DNA from 3 places in the Streptomyces sp. NPDC096324 genome. Region 2 is predicted to be linked to each of the others. Evidence: riboswitches for the same ligand, from Rfam matches in the RefSeq annotation. Region 2 holds a riboswitch; each other region holds the start of a gene.
The links. A riboswitch is a leader RNA that binds a small molecule or an ion and turns the genes downstream of it on or off. The one in region 2 is predicted to bind thiamine pyrophosphate.
Positions count from the first base shown of each region.

Region 1: it holds a riboswitch for thiamine pyrophosphate, as region 2 does, so the genes downstream of both, ACIQ7M_RS36645 (thiamine ABC transporter substrate binding subunit) here and thiC (phosphomethylpyrimidine synthase ThiC) in region 2, are expected to answer to the same signal.
Region 3: it holds a riboswitch for thiamine pyrophosphate, as region 2 does, so the genes downstream of both, thiO (glycine oxidase ThiO) here and thiC (phosphomethylpyrimidine synthase ThiC) in region 2, are expected to answer to the same signal.

Region 1 covers NZ_JBIWFK010000020.1:1,123-8,821, forward strand. Annotated here, with positions in the region: gene ACIQ7M_RS36605 (SIMPL domain-containing protein) at 123-764, shown strand; gene ACIQ7M_RS36610 (hypothetical protein) at 779-940, shown strand; gene ACIQ7M_RS36615 (hypothetical protein) at 1,120-1,422, opposite strand; gene ACIQ7M_RS36620 (GntR family transcriptional regulator) at 1,419-2,150, opposite strand; gene ACIQ7M_RS36625 (hypothetical protein) at 2,158-2,382, opposite strand; gene ACIQ7M_RS36630 (hypothetical protein) at 2,924-3,202, opposite strand; gene ACIQ7M_RS36635 (GntR family transcriptional regulator) at 3,281-4,036, shown strand; gene rlmN (23S rRNA (adenine(2503)-C(2))-methyltransferase RlmN) at 4,261-5,367, shown strand; TPP riboswitch at 5,448-5,553, shown strand; gene ACIQ7M_RS36645 (thiamine ABC transporter substrate binding subunit) at 5,630-6,727, shown strand; gene ACIQ7M_RS36650 (ABC transporter permease) at 6,703-7,699, shown strand, end outside.
Region 2 covers NZ_JBIWFK010000013.1:174,281-181,979, forward strand. Annotated here, with positions in the region: gene ACIQ7M_RS31800 (LysR family transcriptional regulator) at 1-875, opposite strand, end outside; gene ACIQ7M_RS31805 (DUF1801 domain-containing protein) at 1,084-1,446, shown strand; gene ACIQ7M_RS31810 (VOC family protein) at 1,443-1,838, shown strand; gene thiC (phosphomethylpyrimidine synthase ThiC) at 1,896-3,716, opposite strand; TPP riboswitch at 3,709-3,865, opposite strand; gene ACIQ7M_RS31820 (YibE/F family protein) at 3,937-5,478, shown strand; gene ACIQ7M_RS31825 (SsgA family sporulation/cell division regulator) at 5,562-5,999, opposite strand; gene ACIQ7M_RS31830 (IclR family transcriptional regulator) at 6,101-6,859, opposite strand; gene ACIQ7M_RS31835 (DUF5326 family protein) at 7,296-7,508, opposite strand; gene ACIQ7M_RS31840 (cupin domain-containing protein) at 7,674-7,699, opposite strand, start outside.
Region 3 covers NZ_JBIWFK010000004.1:444,076-451,774, forward strand. Annotated here, with positions in the region: gene ACIQ7M_RS12715 (Rv2175c family DNA-binding protein) at 1-203, opposite strand, end outside; gene ACIQ7M_RS12720 (NAD(P)/FAD-dependent oxidoreductase) at 269-1,501, opposite strand; gene ACIQ7M_RS12725 (hypothetical protein) at 1,530-1,922, opposite strand; TPP riboswitch at 1,975-2,087, shown strand; gene thiO (glycine oxidase ThiO) at 2,085-3,251, shown strand; gene thiS (sulfur carrier protein ThiS) at 3,248-3,448, shown strand; gene ACIQ7M_RS12740 (thiazole synthase) at 3,452-4,246, shown strand; gene pknB (Stk1 family PASTA domain-containing Ser/Thr kinase) at 4,503-6,461, shown strand; gene ACIQ7M_RS12750 (deoxyribonuclease IV) at 6,577-7,446, shown strand; gene ACIQ7M_RS12755 (DUF4396 domain-containing protein) at 7,531-7,699, shown strand, end outside.

The sequences.
Region 1 (7,699 bases), on a different contig from region 2:
CGATTTACCTAGTCAGGAGCCGTTCACCTGCGGTGGGTGTGGGATATGAACCCACGGTGACTCGCGCCACGACGGTTTTCAAGCCTGTTGCGGCGGTGGGACGTTACTGATTCGATCCTCGAATGGCAGAGATCAAGGAGCCCTGGGGGCTCAGCGTGCTCGGTGCAGGGAACGTGTCGGCGGAGCCCCGGCTCGCCCAGGCGAAACTTGCGGTTGACCTCGTGGCGCCGACACCCAAAGAAGCCTTTGAACAGGCTGGAGCAGCAGTTGTCAGGCTGCGTACTGTGCTGCGAGAGCATGGAATACCCGACTCCGACGTATCCGGATCACGCCTCGTCCTCAAGTCGGAATTCAAGGGCTACGGCGCGGACCGGACGTTCCTGGGCTATCGCTGCGAGGCGACGTACACCGTGCAGACTGAAGCCCTTGATCGGCTCGAACTTCTGATAGAGGACGCCGTCCGGGCTGGCGCCAACCGCGTCGACGAGGTGCACTTCGACGTGCTTGACAAGCCCGCGCTCCGGGACGAAGCCCGCCGCAGGGCAGTCGGGGCTGCGCGACGCAAGGCTGAGGTCTACGCGGATGCCTGCGGTGTGCGGCTTGGCCCTGTAGTGCATATTCAGGACGTTGACCCGGAGTCGGTCGGGCTACGCAGTCATGGGAGTCGCCTTGGAGGCGATCCTGAATCTGACGGTGTCTTCGCTCCTGGGTCGGTACGCGTCGAGGCCGCTGTGTTGCTCGGATTCAGCTTGCTACCCGACTAGGATCTTTCGAACCGATGCTCCAGGCCGACGAGAAGAGCCACGCCCGCGAAGACAGCGCATGGCGGCTGACACCAGCGGCTGACACCAACGAGCGCGAACAGCAGCGGTCGGCGCCGGACCTCAGTGGACGATCCACCGAGGCGCAGACCCGTCGGCGCACCCTCCGTCGTGGCTGACTTTCGTCGGCTGAGGTTCAGACAGCCGCAGGAAGGGGTTCGTCACCTCGTCGGTGTGCGATGTGTTCTGGAACGGCCGACCAGCGCGAGGGGGAGGGGAGCCTGGTCGATCTTAGGGCTCCCCTCTTCGTGCAGAAGGAATGAGCGTCAGCTACAGGCTCCGTTGTGCGAACGCTTCTTCAGATGCTGGTCCGTTCGTTCACCGTCAGCAGGTGGCCGCGGCTGATTGCGACGCGGAGGACGTCTCGTAGGGCTCCGGTCAGTTCCTTGGCCAGTCGGCGCTTTTCCTCCGGGTCCGCGTCCTGGTCGTCGAGTGTTTCGGAGGCTCGCTCCAGCAGCTCTTCGGCCGTGCCGAGTTGGACCGATTCGATGTTGTCCGCCAGGCGGGACATGAAGCCGTCCCGGTCGTCGGTGCTCAAGTAGCAGGGGTTCCCGCCGGGGCCCGACCACGGGAGGAGCCGCAGTTCGCCTTGTGCCGTCATCCTTGCGTCTGCCTCTCGTCGATCACGTGGTGGGTGGTGAAGACCGCGTCGATGCGGTCACCCGGGAAGACCAGCAGCGCGGCCTCGACAACACGTCCAGTGGAGTCGGTCGCGGTGCGCGTGATGGCGAGGACTGGCACGGTGGAGCCGATCCGAAGGGCCGATGCTTCGTCTGGTGTCGCTGGACGGGTGCATACCGTCTCCCGGACGGCGGTCGGCGCAGGACCAAGAACGGCGAATCTCTTGATCTCTTCTCCGTATGCGGATTCGTCGTCGAGTGCGCCGGCCGGCGCCAGGTCGCGCGGGATGTAGATGCGGGCCAGTCCGTGCGGTGACGCTTCTTCGAAGCTGAGGCACGAGACCTCGGCGACGGGACTGCCCATGGGCACATCGAGCAGGGCCATGAGATGGCCGTGCGCTTGGACCGTGGTGGTGCGAACGGTGACGCGCAGGGCCGCTTCGGCGGCGGTCCACGGGTCCAGGGTTCCCCAGCCGCCGACGTACGTGATCTTGCGAAAGGGGCGGCGGACGAAGTTGCCCTTGCCGTGGATCTTCTCGACGAGGCCTTCCCCTTGTAGTGCGGCGAGGGCGCTGCGCAGAGTCAGCGTGCTGACCTTGTACCGGTCGGCCAAGTCGGTTTCGGACGGGAGACGTTCACCGGGCTGGACGCGGCCGGTCGCGATCTGGCGGCGGAGGTCGTCGGCGATGTCGTGATGGCGAGAAGGCACGGACCGGTCACCGCCTTCTCAGTGATCGCACGGCGAGGAGCCGGCTGCGCGCGTGGATGGTCAGCAGTTCGCCCGACTCGAAGACCAGTTGCTTCGCCCCTTGGGGGAGTTGAAAGAGGTCTCTCACCCGGCAGGCACGGCCGCCGAGTTGGATGACGTCGCCGCGCTGCACGGTGGCCGCGGTGACCTCGATGCTGCCGACCAGTGCGCCGCCGGGAGCCCATGGGTTCATCGCTCCACCTCCGAGGGAGGGGTTCGGTCGGCTGTCGGGTGGCATGGGCAGTCGCACGCTTCGTAGATCACAGGAAGGCCGGCCGGTGCCGAGGCCGGGGAGGACTCCATGCAGGCGGGGTGCGTGCCGATGCGGCAGGCGGTCGAGCGGTAGGGAGTGGCCGGGTCGTCCGTGATGCGGAGATATCGGCGAGACGGCCTTGAGGACATCGAGGGCATCAGCGGACCCCCGCGAGGACCGACCACGCGTGGATCGGCAGGTGGGGAGCGACGACCACCGAGCGCGTCCGGACGCGCTTCTCCCAGGCCAGCAAGTACGGGCGGACGAGTGCGACGTCATCAGTCGCGGGCGAGTGACGGTGGTCCTCGTCGGTGGAGGCCCGATTCAGGATGACCGTCGTCGCGTCAGCGGACGCCGAGAAGGCGGAAGCGGTCGGCGGGTGGGCGGCCGTTAAGCCGCGGCGATGCCTGCCTTTTGCGGAGTGACGCGCCCTGGTGAGGGATGTGGCGCGGCGGATACGGTTGAGCACGCTGGTCAGCTCCTATCGCTGATGGCCCGGTCCCCCGACATCGCCCGTCGTGGGGACCGTTTTGCGTACGACCGCCCAGAGGGTGCGGCCGTTCAAGCTGGTGGCGAGGAGTCCGAACCGATCGGCCTCGGCCACCACGTCCAGGACCTCCCGCCATGACTCGGCGGAGATCCCGTCCGGCACCTCCGCTTCGACCGACGAGTGACGGCGGTGTTCCTCCACTCGCGTGGGAAGCCCGAGGGCGGACAGCCGGGCGGCGATGGCCGCCGCGCTAACTCCCGAAGCGGGCACAGGACAGCCTCCGTCACCAGCGATCACTTTCAGTGAAGCTAGTTAACTAGATTAGGGCTAGTGGACTAGATTTTCCATATGCCTGAGCAGCCGCCCTATCTCCGCATCGCCGACGAACTCCGGCGCCGGATCGCGGAGCACGTGTGGGAGCCGGGCGACCGTCTGCCCTCTCGCGCCCAGATCGGCCAGGAGTGCGGCGTGGGCGAGAACGTGGTGCGCCGGGCGCAGGAGCTGCTGATCTCCCAGGGGTTGCTGGAGGGGCGGGCCGGATCAGGTACGTATGTCGCCGAACCCCGGCAGCGGGTGCGAGTGGTCCGGTCGGCGGCGCGGGAGCGGCGAGACGGGTCGCCCTTCCGGGCCGACATGCGAGACATCGGCAGGGCGGGGGACTGGGAGAGCCGGACCGACGCCAAGGTGCCGGCGCCCGCCGACATCGCCGCGCGGCTCGGGATCGCCGAGGGCGAGCTGTGCGTCCGGACCACGTACGAGTTCCTGGCGGACGGCAAGCCGGTGCAGCTCTCGACGAGCTGGGAGCCGTACGACCTCACGGCCGGCTCTCTCGTCGTCCTCCCCGAGGGAGGGCCGCATGCCGGGGCGGGTGTTGTGAACCGGATGGCTGCCATCGGGGTCACCGTCAGTCATGCCGTGGAGCAGCCGGAGCCGCGGACGGCGACCGCCGAGGAGGCATCGCTGCTTGGCATCCAGAAGGCGGCGCTCGTCACGCACATCCGGCGGACGTACTACAGCGACGACGGACGGCCCGTCGAGACGGCGGACATCGTGGTGCCCGTCGCTTACTGCGAGATCGTCTACGAGATTCCGATCAATCGTTGATCGTCAGTCCATCGGGGGCGGTTGCGGGTGTTGATGCCCCGCGACCGCCCCTACTCTTCCCTGCCCTCGCTCGTGGTTGGTCAGGGGCCTCGCCCAAGATCGTCCCTGGGCCGTCCCTGGGCCGTGCGAGGTCGACAGAAGCTGCCAGGGACTGCCCAGGGGTGACCGCCCCCACCCCTCTCTGGCCTGGGGCCCCGCGGATGATCTGCGACACTGGAAGGGTTATGCCTGCACCCGGAGAACTCACCTTTGTCGCGCCGCGCGGAGCCAAGAAGCCGCCGCGGCACCTTGCCGATCTCACGCCTGCCGAGCGCAAAGAGGCGGTTGCCGCGATCGGTGAGAAGCCGTTTCGTGCCAAGCAGCTCTCGCAGCACTACTTCGCCCGGTACGCGCACGACCCCGCCGAGTGGACGGACATCCCGGCCGCCTCGCGCGGCAAGCTCCAGGAAGCGCTGCTTCCCGAGCTGATGACGGTCGTGCGGCACCTGTCGACCGACCAGGACACCACCCGCAAGACCCTGTGGCGGCTCTTCGACGGCACGCTCGTCGAGTCCGTCCTCATGCGCTACCCGGACCGGGTGACCATGTGCATCAGCTCGCAGGCGGGCTGCGGGATGAACTGCCCGTTCTGCGCCACCGGACAGGCCGGCCTCGACCGGAACCTGTCGACGGGCGAGATCGTGCACCAGATTGTCGACGGGATGCGGGCGCTGCGTGACGGCGAGATCCCCGGGGGTCCCGCGCGGCTGAGCAACATCGTCTTCATGGGGATGGGCGAGCCGCTCGCCAACTACAAGCGGGTGGTCGGCGCGATCCGCGCCCTCACCGACCCCGAGCCCGACGGGCTGGGGCTGTCGCAGCGCGGCATCACCGTCTCGACGGTCGGTCTGGTTCCCGCGATCAACCGGTTCGCGGACGAGGGCTTCAAATGCCGGCTCGCGATCTCCCTGCACGCCCCGGACGACGAACTGCGCGACACCCTCGTCCCCGTGAACACACGGTGGCAGGTGCGCGAGGTGCTGGACGCCGGCTGGGGATACGCGGACCGGTCCGGGCGCCGTCTGTCCATCGAGTACGCGCTGATCCGCGACATCAACGACCAGGCCTGGCGAGGCGACCGGCTCGGCCGGATGCTCAAGGGCAAGCCCGTCCACGTCAACCTCATCCCGCTGAACCCGACCCCGGGCTCGAAATGGACCGCGTCGCGGCCCGAGGACGAGAAGGCGTTCGTCGAGGCGATCGCCGCCCACGGCGTCACGGTCACCGTCCGGGACACCCGTGGTCAGGAGATCGACGGAGCGTGTGGTCAGCTCGCCGCGACCGAGCGGTAGTCTGAACCGAGTCGGTTTGTTTCGTCATCTTCGTCGTTCGATGTCGTGATGACCCGGCATCCTCACCGTCCGACATCTTCATATTCCGACAGGGGAGCGCCACAGCGCTGAGAGTGCGGGACAGACCGCAGACCCTCTGAACCTTGCCCAGGTCATTCTGGGTAGGAAGTTCGGTCATTACTCAAGCTGTTGCGCCCTGCCCGGGAACCGTCAGAGGTCCCGGGCAGGGCCGCGTCTCTTCCTGGTCACCCAGGAGGAATCAGTGATCACCAACACCAGCGGCGGCAGACGACTCGCGGTCACGGCCGTCGGGCTCGGTCTCGTCGCGCTGCCCGTGCTGTCCGCGTGCGGCTCGTCCGACGCCACCGGCTCGGGCGACTCGAAGACGATCACGCTCGTCAGCCACGACTCGTGGCTCGTGTCGAAGAGCGTCCTGGCGGACTTCGAGAAGCGGTCCGGCTACAAGGTGCGCGTCCTCAAGGACGGCGACGCCGGGCAGGCCGTGAACAAGGCCATCCTGACCAAGGACAACCCCCAGGGCGACGTCTTCTTCGGCGTCGACAACACCCTGCTCTCCCGCGCGCTCGACAACGGGCTCTTCCAGCCGTACGAGGCCAAGGGCGCGGACCAGGTCCTGCCGGAGTACCGGACCGACCAGGACAAGCACCGGGTCACGCCCATCGACACGGGCGACATCTGCGTCAACTACGACAAGGCCTGGTTCAGCGAGCACAAGCTGACGCCGCCGCGTTCCTTCGACGACCTGGCCAAGCCCGCGTACAAGAACCTCCTGGTCACCGAGAACGCCGCCACCTCCTCGCCCGGCCTCGGCTTCCTGCTCGGGTCCGCCGCGCACTACGGCGACGCGAACTGGCAGGACTACTGGAAGAAGCTCAAGGCCAACGGCGTCAAGGTCGTGGACGGCTGGGAGCAGGCCTACAACGAGGAGTTCTCGGGGTCCGCCGGCGGCAAGAAGGCCAAGGCCGACCGGCCGCTCGTCGTCTCGTACGCCTCCTCGCCGCCCGCCGAGGTCATCTACGGCGACCCGAAGCCCGCCACGGCCCCGACCGGCGTCGCGGACGGCACCTGCTTCCGGCAGGTCGAGTACGCGGGCCTGCTCAGCAACGCCAAGAACGCCAAGGGCGGCAAGGCGCTCCTGGACTTCCTGCTCACCAAGGAGTTCCAGGAGGACATGCCGCTCAACATGTTCGTCTACCCGGTCCGTGAGGGCGCGCGGGTGCCGGCCGAGTTCACCCAGTACGGTCCGCAGGCCAAGGATCCCCAGACCCTGACGCCCGCGAAGATCGCCGCCGACCGCGACCAGTGGGTCAAGTCGTGGACCTCGCTCGTACTGAAGTAGCCGCCGACGGGACGGTGAAGGCCGGCGGTCCCGAGAGGACCGCCGGACCGGCCGGGCCCGGTGGGCGGGACCGCGCCGACCGGGCTCCGCGCCGGGCCCGCGGGCAGAACGCGGCGCGGTTCGCCCTGATGGCGCTGCCCGTCGCGTTCTTCGCGGTCTTCTTCGCCTATCCCGTCGCCGCGATCGTCTCGCGCGGGCTCCACGTGGACGGCGGCTGGCAACTGGGCCGCGTCTGGGACGTCGCGACCCGCTCCGACATCCGGCACGTGCTGTGGTTCACCACCTGGCAGGCGCTCGCCTCGACGGCGCTCACGCTGCTGGTCGCGCTCCCCGGCGCGTACGTCTTCGCCCGCTTCGACTTCCGGGGCAAACAGATCCTCCGGGCCGTGGTGACGGTGCCCTTCGTGCTGCCGACCGTGGTCGTGGGCACGGCGTTCCTCGCGCTGGTCGGCCGGGGCGGACTGCTCGACGACCTGTGGGGCGTACGCCTGGACACCACCGTGTGGGCGATCCTGCTCGCGCACGTCTTCTTCAACTACGCCGTGGTCGTACGGACCGTCGGCGGGCTCTGGTCACAGCTCGACCCGCGCCAGGAGGAGGCCGCGCGCGTGCTCGGGGCCTCGCGCCTCGCCGCCTGGCGCAGGGTGACGCTGCCGGCGCTCGGGCCCGCCGTGGCCGCCGCCGCCCTCATGGTCTTCCTCTTCACCTTCACCTCGTTCGGGGTGGTGCAGATCCTCGGCGGCCCGACCTTCTCGACCCTGGAGGTCGAGATCTACCGGCAGACCTCCGAGATCTTCGACCTCACGACGGCGGCCGTGCTGACGATCGTCCAGTTCGTCGCCGTCGGCGCGATCCTCGCCGTGCACGCGGCGACCGTACGACGACGGGAGACCGCCCTGCGTCTGGTGGCCCCCGACACCACCGCGCGCCGACCCCGTGGCGGCGGACAGTGGGCGCTCCTCGCGGGCGTGC
Region 2 (7,699 bases):
GCCGCGTCCAAGGCGGCCCGGACGAACTCACGCAGGCGTTCGGTGGTGTTGCTCTCCCTCCACACCAGTCCCCGCTCGATCGGCCGGGCGTCGTGAAGGGGTACGTAGGCGATGTCGGGCCGGGGGTAGTACTGCCGCGAGTGCTCTCCGACCGGAAGGACGCCCCGGCCCATCGCGACCAGGGTCAGCATCTCGGAGAACGAACCGCCGACCGGGCCCTTCGGGACGGGTCTGCCCGATGGGGTGTGGTCCGGTGTGCGGTCCCGCTTGAACCCCGCCGAGGTCACCGCGGGGTACTGCACCACGGGGTGTTCCGCGAGCACCTCCAGGGACAGCCGCTCCTCACCGGCCAGCGGATGACCGGCCGCGACCGCCAGGACCCTTTCCTCCCGCAGCAGGGCGGGTCCGCGGGCCATTCCGTCGAAGGGGAACGAGGCGAGCAGCACGTCGACCGAACCGTCCACGAGACTCGCACGGGAGTTGGAGAGCTGGACCTCCCGCACGTCGACCCGGCAGTCCGGGTGACGCTCACCGAACAGGGCGACCGCTCTGAGAAGCGCGGGCGCCGTCCACTCACCGAGGAAGGCGACCCGCAGCTCTCCGGTGATGCCCCGGCTCGCGTCGGCGGCCCTGCGCAGCGCGGCTTCGATCCCGGCGACCAGGGGCGTCAGGTCGTCCGCGAGCTGTCGGCCGATCGGGGTGAGCCGGACCGAACGGCTGGTGCGTTCGAACAGCAGGCCGCCGACTTTGCGCTCCAGCGTCTTGATCACCTGGCTGACCCGCCCGGTGGTGATCAGTAGCCGCTCGGCGGTCCGGCCGAAGTGCAGTTCCTCGGCCAGCGTCAGAAAGGTCTCGATCTCCAGGCGCTCCAGCATGAACCCCCCAGCGTTAAATCCAGCTCAACGGTCGTGCAGCGATCATGCCTTGATGGCGTCCGTCCCACGGCGGATCGTAGAAGGCGTCCACCCGGCCGGGGGAGGAAGCCGGACAGTCCCCGGCACTCCGCGGGCACGGCGCCTCCGTGCCCGGCTCCGCCCACCGCGTCCGCCACCCCCATCACACCCTTTCCGAAGCGGGGACCCCATGACTTCCGCGGACATCACCGCCCATCTGAACGGGCTCGACGGCCCACTGCGCGACATCGGCGAGAGGGCCAGGCACGTCATCGACTCGGTCCTCCCCGACGGCTCCGGCGCGATGTGGCACGGCCATCCCGCCTGGAGCCTCGGGGACAGGCCGGGCCGGACCCCGGTCTGCCTGCTGAAAGCCCACACGTCCTACGTCACCTTCGGCCTGTGGCGCGGCCAGGACGTGGCCGACCCATCGGGCCGGCTGGTCGCCGGCGCCCGCCGGATGGCCTCGGTGAAGCTCGGCCGAGCCGACGAGATCGACCCCGACCTGTTCAGCGCGTGGCTTCGCCACGCCGTCGCCCTGGAGACGACATGACCACCCTGCGCGTGAAGGCCTTCGACCATCTGGTCCTCAAGGTGGAGGACGTCGAACGGTCCCTGGACTTCTACACCGGACTTCTCGGCCTGGAACCCGTACGCGTCGCCGAATGGCGTCTCGGGCAGGCCCCGTTCCCGTCGGTGAGGGTCACCGCGGAAACCATCATCGACCTGATCGCCCATGCCCCTGAGGGGTCCAACGTCGACCACATCTGTCTCACCGTGGAACCGCTGGACTGGGACCGGGTCATCGCGTCGGGATCCTTCACCGTGCTCGAAGGGCCCGTGGAACGCTTCGGCGCGCGCGGCACCGCGACCTCGGTCTATGTCCGGGACCCGGACGCCAACACCGTCGAACTGCGCTGGTACCCGCAGGACGTCACACCGTGACCGGGCCGGGGACCGCGGTCCGGGTGTGCTCCCCGGACCGCGCCCCCGCGGGATGGCTCAGTCGGCCAGCGGCAGGTACACGCGGTTGCCGGCCTCCGCGAACTCCCGGGACTTCTGGAGCATGCCCTCGGAGATCTCCGCGGCGGAGGCGCCGTCGGCCGCTTCACCGCCGAATCGCTCGTTGATGTCCTGGCTGATCTTCATCGAGCAGAACTTCGGCCCGCACATGGAGCAGAAGTGGGCCGTCTTGGCGGGCTCGGCCGGCAGAGTCTGGTCGTGGAACTCCCGCGCCGTGTCCGGATCGAGAGCCAGGTTGAACTGGTCCTCCCACCGGAACTCGAAGCGGGCGTCGGAGAGCGCGTCATCCCATTCCTGCGCACCTGGGTGCCCCTTGGCGAGGTCGGCTGCGTGGGCGGCGATCTTGTAGGTGATGACGCCGGTCTTGACGTCGTCACGATCGGGCAGGCCCAAGTGCTCCTTGGGCGTGACATAGCAGAGCATGGCCGTGCCCCACCAGGCGATCATCGCGGCACCGATGCCGGAAGTGATGTGGTCGTACGCCGGCGCGACGTCCGTCGTCAGCGGGCCGAGGGTATAGAACGGAGCTTCATCACAGATCTCCTGCTGAAGGTCGATGTTCTCCTTGATCTTGTGCATCGGGACATGTCCCGGGCCTTCGATCATCGTCTGTACCTGAAAACGCTTCGCGACCGCGTTGAGTTCCCCGAGCGTCCTCAACTCGGCGAATTGCGCGGCGTCGTTGGCGTCCGCGATGGAACCCGGCCGCAGCCCGTCGCCGAGCGAGTAGGTGACGTCGTACGCGGCGAGGATCTCGCAGAGTTCCTCGAAGTTCTCGTACAGGAACGATTCCTTGTGGTGCGCGAGGCACCAGGCGGCCATGATCGAGCCGCCGCGCGAGACGATGCCGGTCTTGCGGTTCGCGGTGAGCGGTACGTACGCCAGGCGCACGCCCGCGTGGACCGTCATGTAGTCCACGCCCTGCTCGGCCTGTTCGACGACGGTGTCCTTGTAGATCTCCCAGGTCAGCTCCTCCGCACGACCGTCGACCTTTTCCAGCGCCTGGTAGAGCGGCACGGTGCCGATGGGTACGGGGGAGTTGCGCAGCACCCATTCACGGGTGGTGTGGATGTTGCGACCGGTGGACAGGTCCATGACCGTGTCAGCACCCCAGCGGGTCGCCCAGGTCATCTTCTCCACCTCCTCCTCGATGGAGGAAGTCACCGCGGAATTGCCGATGTTGGCGTTGACCTTCACCAGGAACCGTTTGCCGATGATCATCGGCTCGATCTCCGGATGGTTGACGTTCACGGGCAGCACCGCTCGGCCCGCGGCGATCTCCTCCCGTACGACCTCGGGATCGACGTTCTCGCGGAGCGCCACGAACTCCATCTCGGGCGTGATCTCCCCGCGTCGCGCGTAGGCGAGTTGGGTGACCGCCTGGCCGGGCCGCCCACGGCGTGGCTGTCGCGGCCGGCCGGGGAAGACCGCGTCGAGGTTGCGCAGTCCTCCGCGCGGGGACGTGTGCTTGATCCCGTCGTCCTCGGGGCGGACGGGGCGGCCCGCGTACTCGTCGGTGTCTCCGCGCGCGATGATCCAGTTCTCACGCAGCGGCGCCAGCCCCCTGCGCACATCGGTGTCGACGGTCGGATCGGTGTACGGGCCGGACGTGTCGTACAGCGTCACGGACTGCCCGTTGGTGAGGTGCACCTGGCGGACCGGCACCCGCAGATCGGGGCGTGTGCCCCCGACGTACGCCTTGTGCCAGCCGATGGACTGCCTGTCCTGGCCGTCCGGAGACAGCGGGGAAGCCCCGTCCGTCCGCCCGGAGGCAGGCATGCGTACATCCTTGTCGGTCATCTGACCTACTCCCTACGCCGGCATTACCCGGTAACAGGTTCAGCGGTCGACGCAGCGGCTTCCGATCGCCGATGTTTCATGTGAAACATCGCGAAGACGGAGGTCAGCGTCCTCTCAGCCCGGTGCTCCGAGCTCCCGCGTGTGCAAAGGTGCCTCCACGCTAGCGCCATATTTGGCGCGGTGAACAGAGGGCCCTTGACGTTCTTGCGATGATCGGGCGGTGACGACGACCCGGCAGCACTCGTTCCCCCCGTCCGAGCCACCACGCCGTCCCGGCTCCGACGGCGGCCGCGGACATGGCTCCGGCACCGGCCCCGAGCACCGGCATGAGCAGGGGCACGGACATGGGCACGGACATGGGCACGGACATGGGCACGGACCGGACGGTGATCATCACGGTTCGGGCGACGGGCACGAGCCGGGTTCCCGCCGCGGGCACAGCGAACCTGCGGGTGCCGGGCACGGGCATTCCCACAGCCACGGTCCCGCGGCGCCGGTCTCCAAGCATCTGCGCAAGGTCATCGCCGCGGTACTGATCCCCTTCGCGGCGGCGGTCGTGGCGGGTCTCGTGCTCCTGTGGCCCGGCGGCGCACCGGCCCACGAGCGCACCGGTGTCGGCTTCGACCGGCAGACCCAGCAGGCGACGGTCACGAAGATCGACCAAGTGGACTGCAAGTCCGTGAACGCCTCCTCGGGGACCTCGGTGGGCGACACCTCCGCGACCGGGGGTTCCTCGGCTCGGAGCGGGTCCTCGAGGGAATGCAAGAAAGCGACCGTCCGGATCGACACCGGAAAGGACAAGGGCCGCACGTTCACCGAGATCGTCCAGCCGGACCAGTCACGGCAGTTGCACCAGAGCGAGAAGGTCGTCGTCGCGTACGAGCCGTCCGCTCCCAAGGACCTCCAGTACTCGGTCACGGACGCGAACCGGAAGCTGCCGCTGACGCTGCTCGCCGTGATCTTCGCGGTGGTCGTCGTGGTGATCGGCAGGATGCGCGGCATCATGGCGCTGGTCGCCCTGGCCATCAGCTTCGTGATCCTGAACTTCTTCATCCTGCCCGCGATCCTGCAGGGCTCGAACCCGCTGCTCGTGGCCGTTGTCGGGTCCAGCGCGATCATGCTGATCGCGCTCTACATGTGTCACGGTCTGTCGGCCCGGACGTCCGTGGCGGTGGTCGGCACCCTGCTCTCGCTGGTGCTGATCGGTTTCCTCGGCTCGTTCTTCATCGACTGGGCCGTACTGACCGGCAACACCGACGACAGCACCGGCCTGATCCACGGCCTGTACCCGTCCATCGACATGAGCGGTCTGCTGCTGGCCGGCGTCATCATCGGTTCGCTCGGCGTCCTGGACGACGTGACGGTGACACAGACGTCCGCCGTCTGGGAACTGCACGAGGCGAACCCCACGATGGGCCGGCGCGCCCTGTACCGGGCGGGTATCCGTATCGGCCGGGACCACATCGCGTCGGTCGTCAACACGCTCGTCCTGGCCTACGCGGGCGCCGCGCTGCCGCTGCTCCTGCTCTTCTCGATCGCGCAGAGCAGCGTGGACACCGTCGCCAACAGCGAGCTGGTCGCCGAGGAGATCGTGCGGACGCTCGTCGGATCGATCGGTCTGGTCGCCGCGGTGCCGGTGACGACCGCGCTGGCCGCCCTGGTGGTCGCCGCGGACCGTGAGGACGGCGCGCCCGTCCCCGCCCAGTCCACGGCCGACAGGACCCCGGCGCGGAGCGGCAAGGGACGTCGCCGCAAGCACTGACGCGTGCCCAGTAAGCGCTGAAACCATCCTGCACCGGCGGCCCTTGTGAGGAAGCGTTCCTCCGCTTCGGGCCGACCGGGGCGTCAGCCCGCGCTCTGCTCCTCCGAGAGGATGCGGTCGAGCACCGCGTCGAGGGATGTGTCGAATCCTTCGAGAGAGCGTTCCTGCCCGAGCGGCACGAGCCGGTCCGTCCGGTCGAGGAACGCGACGAGCGGCGCGGTCCCGGACCGGAACAGCGCGTGATCACCGCCGACCTGAAGCCGGATCAGCACCTCTCCCAGGGCCTCCTGGTCGGCCGGAGCGATGTGCACATCGCCGTCACCACAGGGCCTGCCCACCCCGTCGATGAGCAGTTCCCGCCCGAACGCCCAGGTCACCGGCGCGTCGCCGGGCAAGTGGAAGGTCAACCGCACCGCGTACGGATCACAGGTCTCGTATCGCAGTTCGACAGGAATGCGGAAGGACAGCTCCTCGGACACGAGGAAGCTCATCATGACCTCTGCCTGCACCGACTCGCGCATCGCCTACCCCGTCGTTTGCTGTCGACTGGCCAGCAGTCGTCCCACCTGACACTGCTGGAAATATTGCTCAACGTGCATGCCTAATTACAAGGAGTGAGTTTTCAGATACTGATAGAGATGGCGAGTGTTCCTAGTAGGCGGCCCACCTCGCTCTGGAGCCTCCGTGCCGTGGGGATCAGCCGGTCGCCCTGGTGGGACGGGAGGGAGAAGGCGACGACCGCGGCCGAACTGCCCACCGTGACCGGGATCGCGGCGCAGACCGTGCCCAGCGCGTACTCCTGCCGCTCGATCACCGGTTCCATCCGGCCCGTCCGTTCCAGCCGGCGCAGCAGACGGTCCTCGTCACGCACCGTGTACGGGGTGAGCGCCCGCACCGGGTAGCGGTCGAGATGGTCGCGCCGGGACTTGTCGTCCAACTGGGCCAGCAGGCACTGGCCGACCGCGTGGGCGTGCCCGGTCTCGCGGAAGTCGGCCCACTCCTCGACGGCGGGGTTCGCCGGGGTGTCCGCGACGCACATGACCTCGATCTCACCCTCGCGGTAGACCGCGTAGTACACAGGTGCGCCGATCGCGTCGCGCCAGTGCTCGAGGGTGTCCCGCACCGTGCTGCGACGTTTCTGCCGGGCTCCGCTGCTGCCGAGCCGCTCGGCGGCCTCGCCGAGGAAGAACAGCCCCCTGTCGCGCCGCAGATAGCCCTCGTGGACCAGGGTGCGCAGCAGGTGGTAGGCGGTCGGCAACGCCAGTCCCGCCTCCCGGGCGAGCTGTTTGGCGGGGGCGCCCTGCTCACGGGAGGCGACGGCCTCCAGCAGACGCATGGCGCGCTGGACCGAGCCGATCAACGTGGTGGTGTGCGAGTCCAGGGGAGCGGCTTCCGGCTCCGCCGACCGAGTGCGCGCCCGCCGGGCGGGTTCCCCGGTCGCCGGGGCCCGGCCCTCGGCCCGCTTCCTGGGCGGGGTGTGCGAGGGGGTCGGCTCCCCCGGCGAGGTACGCGGCTGGACCGGCGGAACGCGTGCCGCCGCGGGCGTACCCGGTCGCCGGAAGGGTGGAGCGACGGATGGTACGGGTGCGATGTCAACCGTGGCCAAGGAGCACTCCGAAGAGCGAGGAGGACCGCCCGTGCGGGGAGTCACGGGAGGGGGCTGTGCGCTGCCCGCGGGGTCGGCCCCGCGTCGAGTTCCGGACTCTAACGGCCCGTCACCGCTCAGACAGGGCCTCACCGGAAAACTTCCCCCGGCCGAGGGAACCTTGGGTTCCCTTTCCCCTTTCTCCGTTACCTGTCACCCGCCCCCGCGCGCCTCACCAGTCGCTGCGCGAGGAGGAACCCGACATGAACTTCCGCACCACGAAGATCAGCCCGCCGACGAGCGCGACGAAGACGAGCAGCTTGAAGAGCAGGCCGATGACGAACCCGACGACGCTCGCTATCAGACCGCCGAACACCACGAGGGCGATGACCGGCACCGCGACCCACTTCACCCACCACGGCATACCGCCGAAGATCTCCTGCATCGCCCTGTCCTTACCTCTCCTCGCCCGTGGCCCCGACTCCGGGACACTCATTCCGGGTTCTCTGGTTGTCTCGCATCCGATGCTAGGCCGGAGGAGGCCCGTACGGTGGCCTCGCATCCCTTGTCCTCCCCTGACCGTTCCCCTAGGGAACCCTGAGACGCGGGGTCAGCTCTCGGGCGGAGAGAACACCA
Region 3 (7,699 bases), on a different contig from region 2:
TTGACCACCTTCTGTTCGTCCACGTCGATGAAGTCGGCGGGGACGTGCAGCGCGCGGTTCTCACCACGGCGTACGGCGATGAGCTGGCCCTCCTTGACCAGCTGCCGGACGCGTGTCACCTCGACATCGAGTTGCTCGGCGATGTCGGGGAGGGTGAGCCAGGCGGGGACGAGAGCATCGGTCTTTGCGTCAATCTCGGTCACGGGACAAGCCTGCCATCCCGGACCGACAGCCGGAAGCCGAGGGCGTCCGACCCGGGGTGACGGGATCAGGCCGTGGCGCCCTTCAGCGGCCTCGACGGGTTCGCGAGCAGCACCGGATCCATCGCGGCGCCCGCCTCGATCAGCCGGCGGCCCTGGGCGAGGTCCCTCGGGCGGCCCACCGCCAGGAGGGCGACGAGCCGTGTCCCGCGGAGCCAGCACACCGACCAGGAGGCGCCCGCGGGGTCGCCGCGCCACACCAGGGTGTCGGCGGGCGTGTGGTGGCCGACGTACTGCACGAAACGGCCGAACTGCTCGGACCAGAAGTACGGCACGGGGTCGTAGGCGGCGGGCGTCTCGCCGACGATGTTCAGGGCGACCGTGCGCGGGCCCTGGAGGGCGTTGTCCCAATGGTGGACGAGGAGGCGTTCCTCGTAGCGGCCGGACGGGAAGGAGGCGCAGTCGCCGACCGCGTAGACGTCCGGCAGCGAGGTGCGCAGATGGTCGTCGGCGACGATCTCGCGGTGGGCGCCGAGTTCGATGCCGGAGCCGGCGATCCAGGCGGTGGCGGGCCGCGCGCCGATCCCGACCACGACGGCGTCCGCGGGCACCCGGGAGCCGTCGTCCAGGATCACCGCGCCGCTTTCGACACGCTCCACGCGCGCGCCGGTGCGCAGCGAGGCCCCGCTGTCCGCGTACCAGGCGGTCATCGGGGCGGCCACCTCGGGCGGCAGCGCCCCGGCGAGCGGCCGGTCGGCGGCTTCGACGACGGTGACCGCGCAGCCCGCCTCGCGCGCCGCCGTGGCGAACTCGGCGCCGATCCAGCCCGCTCCGACCACCACGATGTCGTGCTGCCGGGTGAGTACGGGACGCAGCCGGTCGGCGTCGTCCAGGGTGCGCAGCAGATGCACGCCGGGAACGCCTTCGGCGCCGGGGAGCCGGATCGGTTCCGCGCCGGTGGCGACGACCAGGACGTCGTACGGGACGGATCCCGCGTCCGTGTCCAGTTCGTGGTCGCCGGGGCGCACGCCGAGCGCCTCGCTGCCCAGCCGGAGATCGATGTCCAGGGCCTCGAAGTCGATGTCGAAGGCGGAGCCCTCGGCCTTGCCGAGCAGGACGGCCTTGGACAGCGGCGGCCGGTCGTAGGGCTGGTGCGGCTCCGCGCCGATCAGCGTGACGGTGCCCGTGAAGCCCTGTTCGCGCAGGGCGACCGCGGTCTGCACCCCGGCCATGCCCGCGCCCACCACGACGACCCGCCGTGCCGTGGGCCTCTGCGACTGTGCCTGCGTCTGATCGCTCACCTGATCACCATAGACACGTGACGATGCGTCAGTCAGCGGACGTGCTCGGTGACCTGTTGCACACGGCTTGCACACGGTCGGTCGCGGGCGGTTCCTCCACCACGCTCGTCCCGGCGCCCGGCTGCGACTCCCACGTCCAGGTCTCCTCCAGCCGCACCCGGCCGTCGGGGAGTTCCACGACGAGGGACACGCAGTGGCCCGACGCGGTGGTCCCGTCCCGCTTGAGCTGCACGTACCGGAAGTCGAGGCGGTCGCCCTCGCGGGTGCCGACGAGATGTCCGCGGACGACGTCGCCGCCGGTGTAGTCGGCCCAGACCACGCCGTCCTCCTCGTGGTAGGTGAACCGGGTGCGGGTGCCCACCTGGCCCGGGGCCTGGTCGGCGACGGGGGCGAGCACGAGGCCGTCGAGCGGTCGCGCCATGGGCGGAGGCTCCCTTACTGAGACGGACGGGGGCGGGCTAGGGTGGCCAACGTAAAGCACTCGCGGGAGCCCGGACGCACCGGGCTGAGAGGGAGGCTGGGCGGCCTCCGACCGTACGAACCTGATCCGGGTCATGCCGGCGAAGGGAGGGGCTGGACGCCCATGCCGTCTGCACGTTCGTCGGACGTCCTCGTCGTCGGGGGCGGGATCATCGGTCTGGTGACGGCCTGGCGGGCCGCGCAGCGCGGGTTCACGACCGCGCTCGTGGACCCCGAGCCGGGCGGCGGCGCCGCACAGGTCGCGGCCGGGATGCTGGCCGCCGTCACCGAACTGCACTTCGGCGAGGAGACCCTGCTGGGCCTCAACCTCGCCTCCGCGCGCCGTTATCCGGACTTCGCCGCCGAGCTCACCGAGGCGTCCGGACAGGACCTCGGCTACCGCCGCAGCGGCACGCTGGCCGTCGCGCTGGACGCCGACGACCGCGCCCATCTGCGGGAGCTGCACGCGCTCCAGGTCTGCTCGGGGCTGGAGTCGGAGTGGCTGAGCGGCCGTGAGTGCCGCCGTCTGGAACCGATGCTCGCGCCCGGCGTGCGCGGGGGTCTGCGGGTGGACGGCGACCACCAGATCGACCCGCGGCGCCTCGCCGCCGCCCTGGTCACCGCGTGCGAGCGGGCCGGAGTGACCGTCCACCGGACCTGGGCGGAGCGTCTGAGCGTCGTACGGGAGCGGGCGACCGGTGTCGTCACCGCGGACGGCACCGGCCTCACCGCGGACCGGGTGGTGCTGGCCGGGGGCAGCCTCAGCGGGCGCCTGGCGGGCGTCCCCGAGGACGCCGTGCCGCCGGTGCGCCCGGTCAAGGGGCAGGTGCTGCGGCTGACCGTGCCGCGGCGGTACGCGCCCTTCCTGAACCGCACCGTGCGGGCCGTGGTGCGCGGCAGCCACGTCTACCTGGTGCCGCGCGAGAACGGCGAGCTCGTGGTGGGCGCGACCAGCGAGGAGCTGGGCTGGGACACCACCGTGACGGCGGGCGGCGTGTACGAACTGCTGCGCGACGCCCACGAACTGGTCCCCGGGATCACCGAGCTGCCGCTCACCGAGACCCGCGCGGGGCTGCGGCCCGGCTCGCCCGACAACGCTCCGCTGCTCGGCCCGAGCGCCCTGGACGGGCTGCTGCTGGCCACCGGGCACCACCGCAACGGTGTGCTCCTGACGCCCGTGACCGGTGACGTGATGGCCCACGTGCTGACCACCGGCGACCTCCCCGCCGAAGCCCGCCCCTTCACCCCCCTGCGCTTCGGCGCCACGGCCCGCACGGAGCTGCCGGTATGAACATCGTCGTCAACGGGGAGCGGCGGCTGATCGACGCCGGGACCGCTCTCGACGCGCTCGTCGCGACCCTCACCGCCTCGTCGTCCGGGGTGGCCGCCGCCCTGAACGAGACCGTCGTCCCGCGCACGCAGTGGCCGTCCACCGCGCTCGCCGAGGGTGACCGCGTCGAAGTCCTCACCGCCGTCCAAGGAGGCTGACCCATGGCAGACGATCCCTTCGTCCTCGGCGGTACGGTCCACGGGTCCCGGCTGATCATGGGGACGGGCGGCGCGCCCAGTCTCGACGTGCTGGAGCGCGCCCTGGTGGCGTCCGGAACGGAGCTGACGACGGTCGCGATGCGGCGCGTGGACGCGTCCGTGCACGGCTCGGTCCTGTCGGTGCTGGCGCGGCTGAACATCCGCGTCCTGCCGAACACGGCCGGCTGCTACACCGCGGGCGAGGCCGTGCTGACGGCCCGTCTGGCGCGCGAGGCGCTGGGCACCGATCTGGTCAAGCTGGAGGTCATCGCCGACGAGCGCACCCTGCTGCCCGATCCGATCGAACTGCTCGACGCGGCGGAGACACTGGTCGACGACGGCTTCACCGTGCTGCCGTACACGAACGACGACCCGGTGCTGGCGCGGAAGCTGGAGGACGTCGGCTGTGCGGCGATCATGCCGCTCGGCTCGCCCATCGGCTCCGGGCTCGGGATCCGCAACCCGCACAACTTCGAGCTGATCGTCGAGCACGCGCGCGTGCCGGTGATCCTGGACGCGGGAGCGGGCACGGCGTCGGACGCGGCGCTCGCGATGGAGCTGGGGTGCGCCGGGGTGATGCTGGCCTCGGCGGTGACACGGGCGCAGGAGCCCGTGCTGATGGCGGAGGCCATGCGGCACGCGGTGGAGGCGGGCCGTCTGGCGCGGCGGGCGGGGCGCATCCCGCGGCGGCACTTCGCGACGGCGTCCTCTCCCGTGGAGGGCATGGCGGTGCTGGACCCGGAGCGCCCGGCGTTCTGAGCCCCGGCGCCCCGCAGCGGCTTCGTCCGGCATCGGTTTCCACCCGGCGGCGGTTCCGTCCGGCGTCGGTTTCCGGCCGCGCGCGCGGTGCGGGTTGTCGTGTTGCGTCCTTGTGGTGACAGACGGGGCATGATCGGACATCCGTGCGACGAACAGACCTTCGCATGCCCGGTGTGCGTCACAGCTCGGATGCAGTCGGGCGCCCGAATCGCCCGAACGGGGCGCCGTGACAGTGGTGGCTCGTAGACTCACCTGCGTGGATACGACCCTTCAGGACCCGCTTGTCGGACACGTGCTCGACGGCCGCTATCGCGTCGACGCGCGGATCGCGGTCGGCGGGATGGCCACGGTCTACAGGGCCTTGGACACCCGCCTCGACCGCGTGCTCGCGCTCAAGGTGATGCACCCGACGCTGGCCGCCGACGCCTCGTTCGTCGAGCGGTTCATCCGCGAGGCCAAGTCGGTGGCCCGGCTGGCGCACCCGAACGTGGTGCAGGTCTTCGACCAGGGGGCGGACGGGTCGTACGTCTATCTGGCCATGGAGTACATCGCCGGGTGCACCCTGCGCGACGTGCTGCGCGAGCGCGGCGCCCTGCAGCCGCGGGCCGCGCTCGACATCCTGGAGCCGATGCTCGCCGCGCTCGGCGCGGCCCACCGCGCCGGGTTCGTGCACCGCGACATGAAGCCGGAGAACGTCCTCATAGGGGACGACGGCCGGGTCAAGGTCGCGGACTTCGGGCTCGTCCGCGCCGTGGACACGGTGACGAGCACGACGGGCACGGTCCTCGGCACGGTCTCGTACCTCGCCCCCGAGCAGATCGAGCACGGCACCGCCGACACCCGGGTCGACGTCTACGCCTGCGGTGTCGTCCTCTACGAAATGCTCACCGGCGCCAAGCCGCACAGCGCGGACTCCGCCGCCCAGGTGCTCTACCAGCACCTCCACGAGGACGTACCGCCCCCGTCGGCCGTCGTGCCGGGCCTCGCGTACCCGCTCGACGAGCTGGTCACCGCGGCCACGGCCCGCAATCCCGAGCTCCGCCCGGCCGACGCGGTGGCCCTGCTCGGACAGGTCCTCGAAGCGCGCGCCGGCCTCACCGCCGACCAGCTCGACGCGGTCCCGCCGGGCGCCCTGTCCGTGGGCCACGACAACGCCGACGACCGTACGAGCGTGATCCCGCGCTCGCTGTCCGTCCCCCGTCTGTTGCCCGTGAACGACGACGACTCCCTCGACCGGACCAGCCGGTTCGAACAGAGCAGCCCGTTCACGACCGACAGCAGCCCCTTCACCACGACGCCGGTCCCGCAGCGGACCCCGGGCACACGGCCGCCGCGGCGCGGGATGCTGCTGGTCGTCGCCGCGATCGTGCTGGTGCTCGGCCTCGGCGCCGGCGTCTGGTACATCAACTCGGGCCAGTTCACCAAGGTCCCGCCCGTCCTGGCGAAGACGGAAGCGCAGGCGAGGACCCAGCTCCGGGGCGCCGGGCTCGACGTCAAGCAGGTCAAGCACGCCTACAGCGACACCGTGAAGCGGGGCACGGTCATCAGCACCGACCCGAACGTCGGCGAGCGCATCCGCGACAACGACTCCGTGACGCTGACCGTCTCCGACGGCCCCCAGACGGTGAAGGTGCCGGACCTCAAGGGCCTCGCCCTGTTCAAGGCCAAGGAAGTACTCAAGGGCGACGGGCTCGTCGCGGGCATGGTCACGCGTGAGTTCAGCGAGGACGTGACGAAGGGCTTCGTGATCGGTACGGATCCGGCCACGGGCACCGAGCGGCACTCGGGTTCGGCGATCGCGATCGTGGTGAGCAAGGGCAGCCCGGTGGAACTGCCCGACGTGACCGGCTCGTCGGTCGAGGACGCCACCGCGCAGTTGGAGGGCGCGGGCCTGAAGGTGAGGATCGCCCCGGAGCGGGTCAACTCCGAGTTCGACAAGGGCCAGGTCGCCCAGCAGACGCCGCGCGCGGGCCGTGAGGCCGCCACGGGCGACACGGTGACACTGACCCTCTCCAAGGGCCCCGAGCTGATCGAGGTCCCGGACGTCGTGGGCGACAGCGTGGACGACGCCAAGAAGGCCCTGGAGGACGCCGGGTTCAAGGTCGACGAGGACCGCGGGCTCCTCGGACTCTTCGGCGACACGGTCAAGAAGCAGTCGGTGGACGGCGGCGACACGGCGCCCAAGGGCTCGACGATCACGATCCAGATCCGCTGAGCGGATCCCCCGCCGGGGACCCCGTGGGGCGGGCCGGGAACCCCACCGGCACCCGGCGGGGTGCCCCACGGGTCCGCCCGCGGGGTGGCCGGCGGCGCGTGACACCCTGACGGGTGTGACCAGCAAGCAGCTCCGCAACCCCGTCGGCGGCCATGTCCCCGTGGCCGGCGGCCTCAACTCCGTCGGTCTGGCCTACGCCCGTGAGCTCGCGGCCGAGACCGTCCAGGTCTTCGTCGCGAACCCGCGCGGCTGGGCGACGCCCGCCGGGAACCCGAAGCAGGACGAGGACTTCCGCGCCGCGTGCGCCGCCGGGTCGATCCCGGCGTACGTGCATGCCCCGTATCTGATCAACTTCGGCTCGCACACCGAGGCGACGGTCGAGAAGTCGGTGGAGTCGCTGCGGCACTCCCTGCGGCGCGGACGGGAGATCGGCGCGCTCGGGGTGGTCGTGCACACCGGGAGCGCCACCGGTGGCCGGGAGCGGTCCGTCGCGCTGCGGCAGGTGCGCGACCGGCTGCTGCCGCTGCTGGACGAACTGACCCACGACGACGACCCGTTCCTGCTGCTGGAGTCGACGGCCGGCCAGGGCTCCTCCCTCTGCTCCCGCACCTGGGACTTCGGGCCCTACTTCGAGGCCCTGGACGCGCATCCCAAGCTGGGGGTCTGCCTCGACACCTGCCACATCTTCGCGGCGGGCCACGATCTGACCGGGCCGAGCGGCATGCACCAGACCCTCGACCTGCTGGTCGACACCGTCGGCGAGGGGCGGCTGAAGCTGATCCACGCCAACGACTCCAAGGACGTGGTCGGCGCGCACAAGGACCGCCACGAGAACATCGGCTCCGGCCACATAGGCGAGGACCCGTTCCGCGCCCTGATGACGCATCCCGCCACCGAGGGCGTACCGCTGATCATCGAGACGCCCGGCGGGACGGAAGGGCACGCGGCGGACGTGGAGCGGCTGAAGAAGCTCCGCGACGGCTAGTCCCACGACCTTGCGGGAATACCCCAGGGGGGTATGTGGTTCTCTTCGGTAAGAAGGAGCCTCGACACGACCCTGGGGGAATTCATGGAGCACGAGGCACACGCACCCGCGGACCAGCACGTACACGCACCGGCACACGCGCACGACCACCACCGCGGGCCGGCCGCGGCCGGCTGGGCCATGGCCGCCACGGCCACCCTGCACTGCCTCACCGGCTGTGCCGTCGGCGAGGTGCTCGGCATGGTGGTGGGCA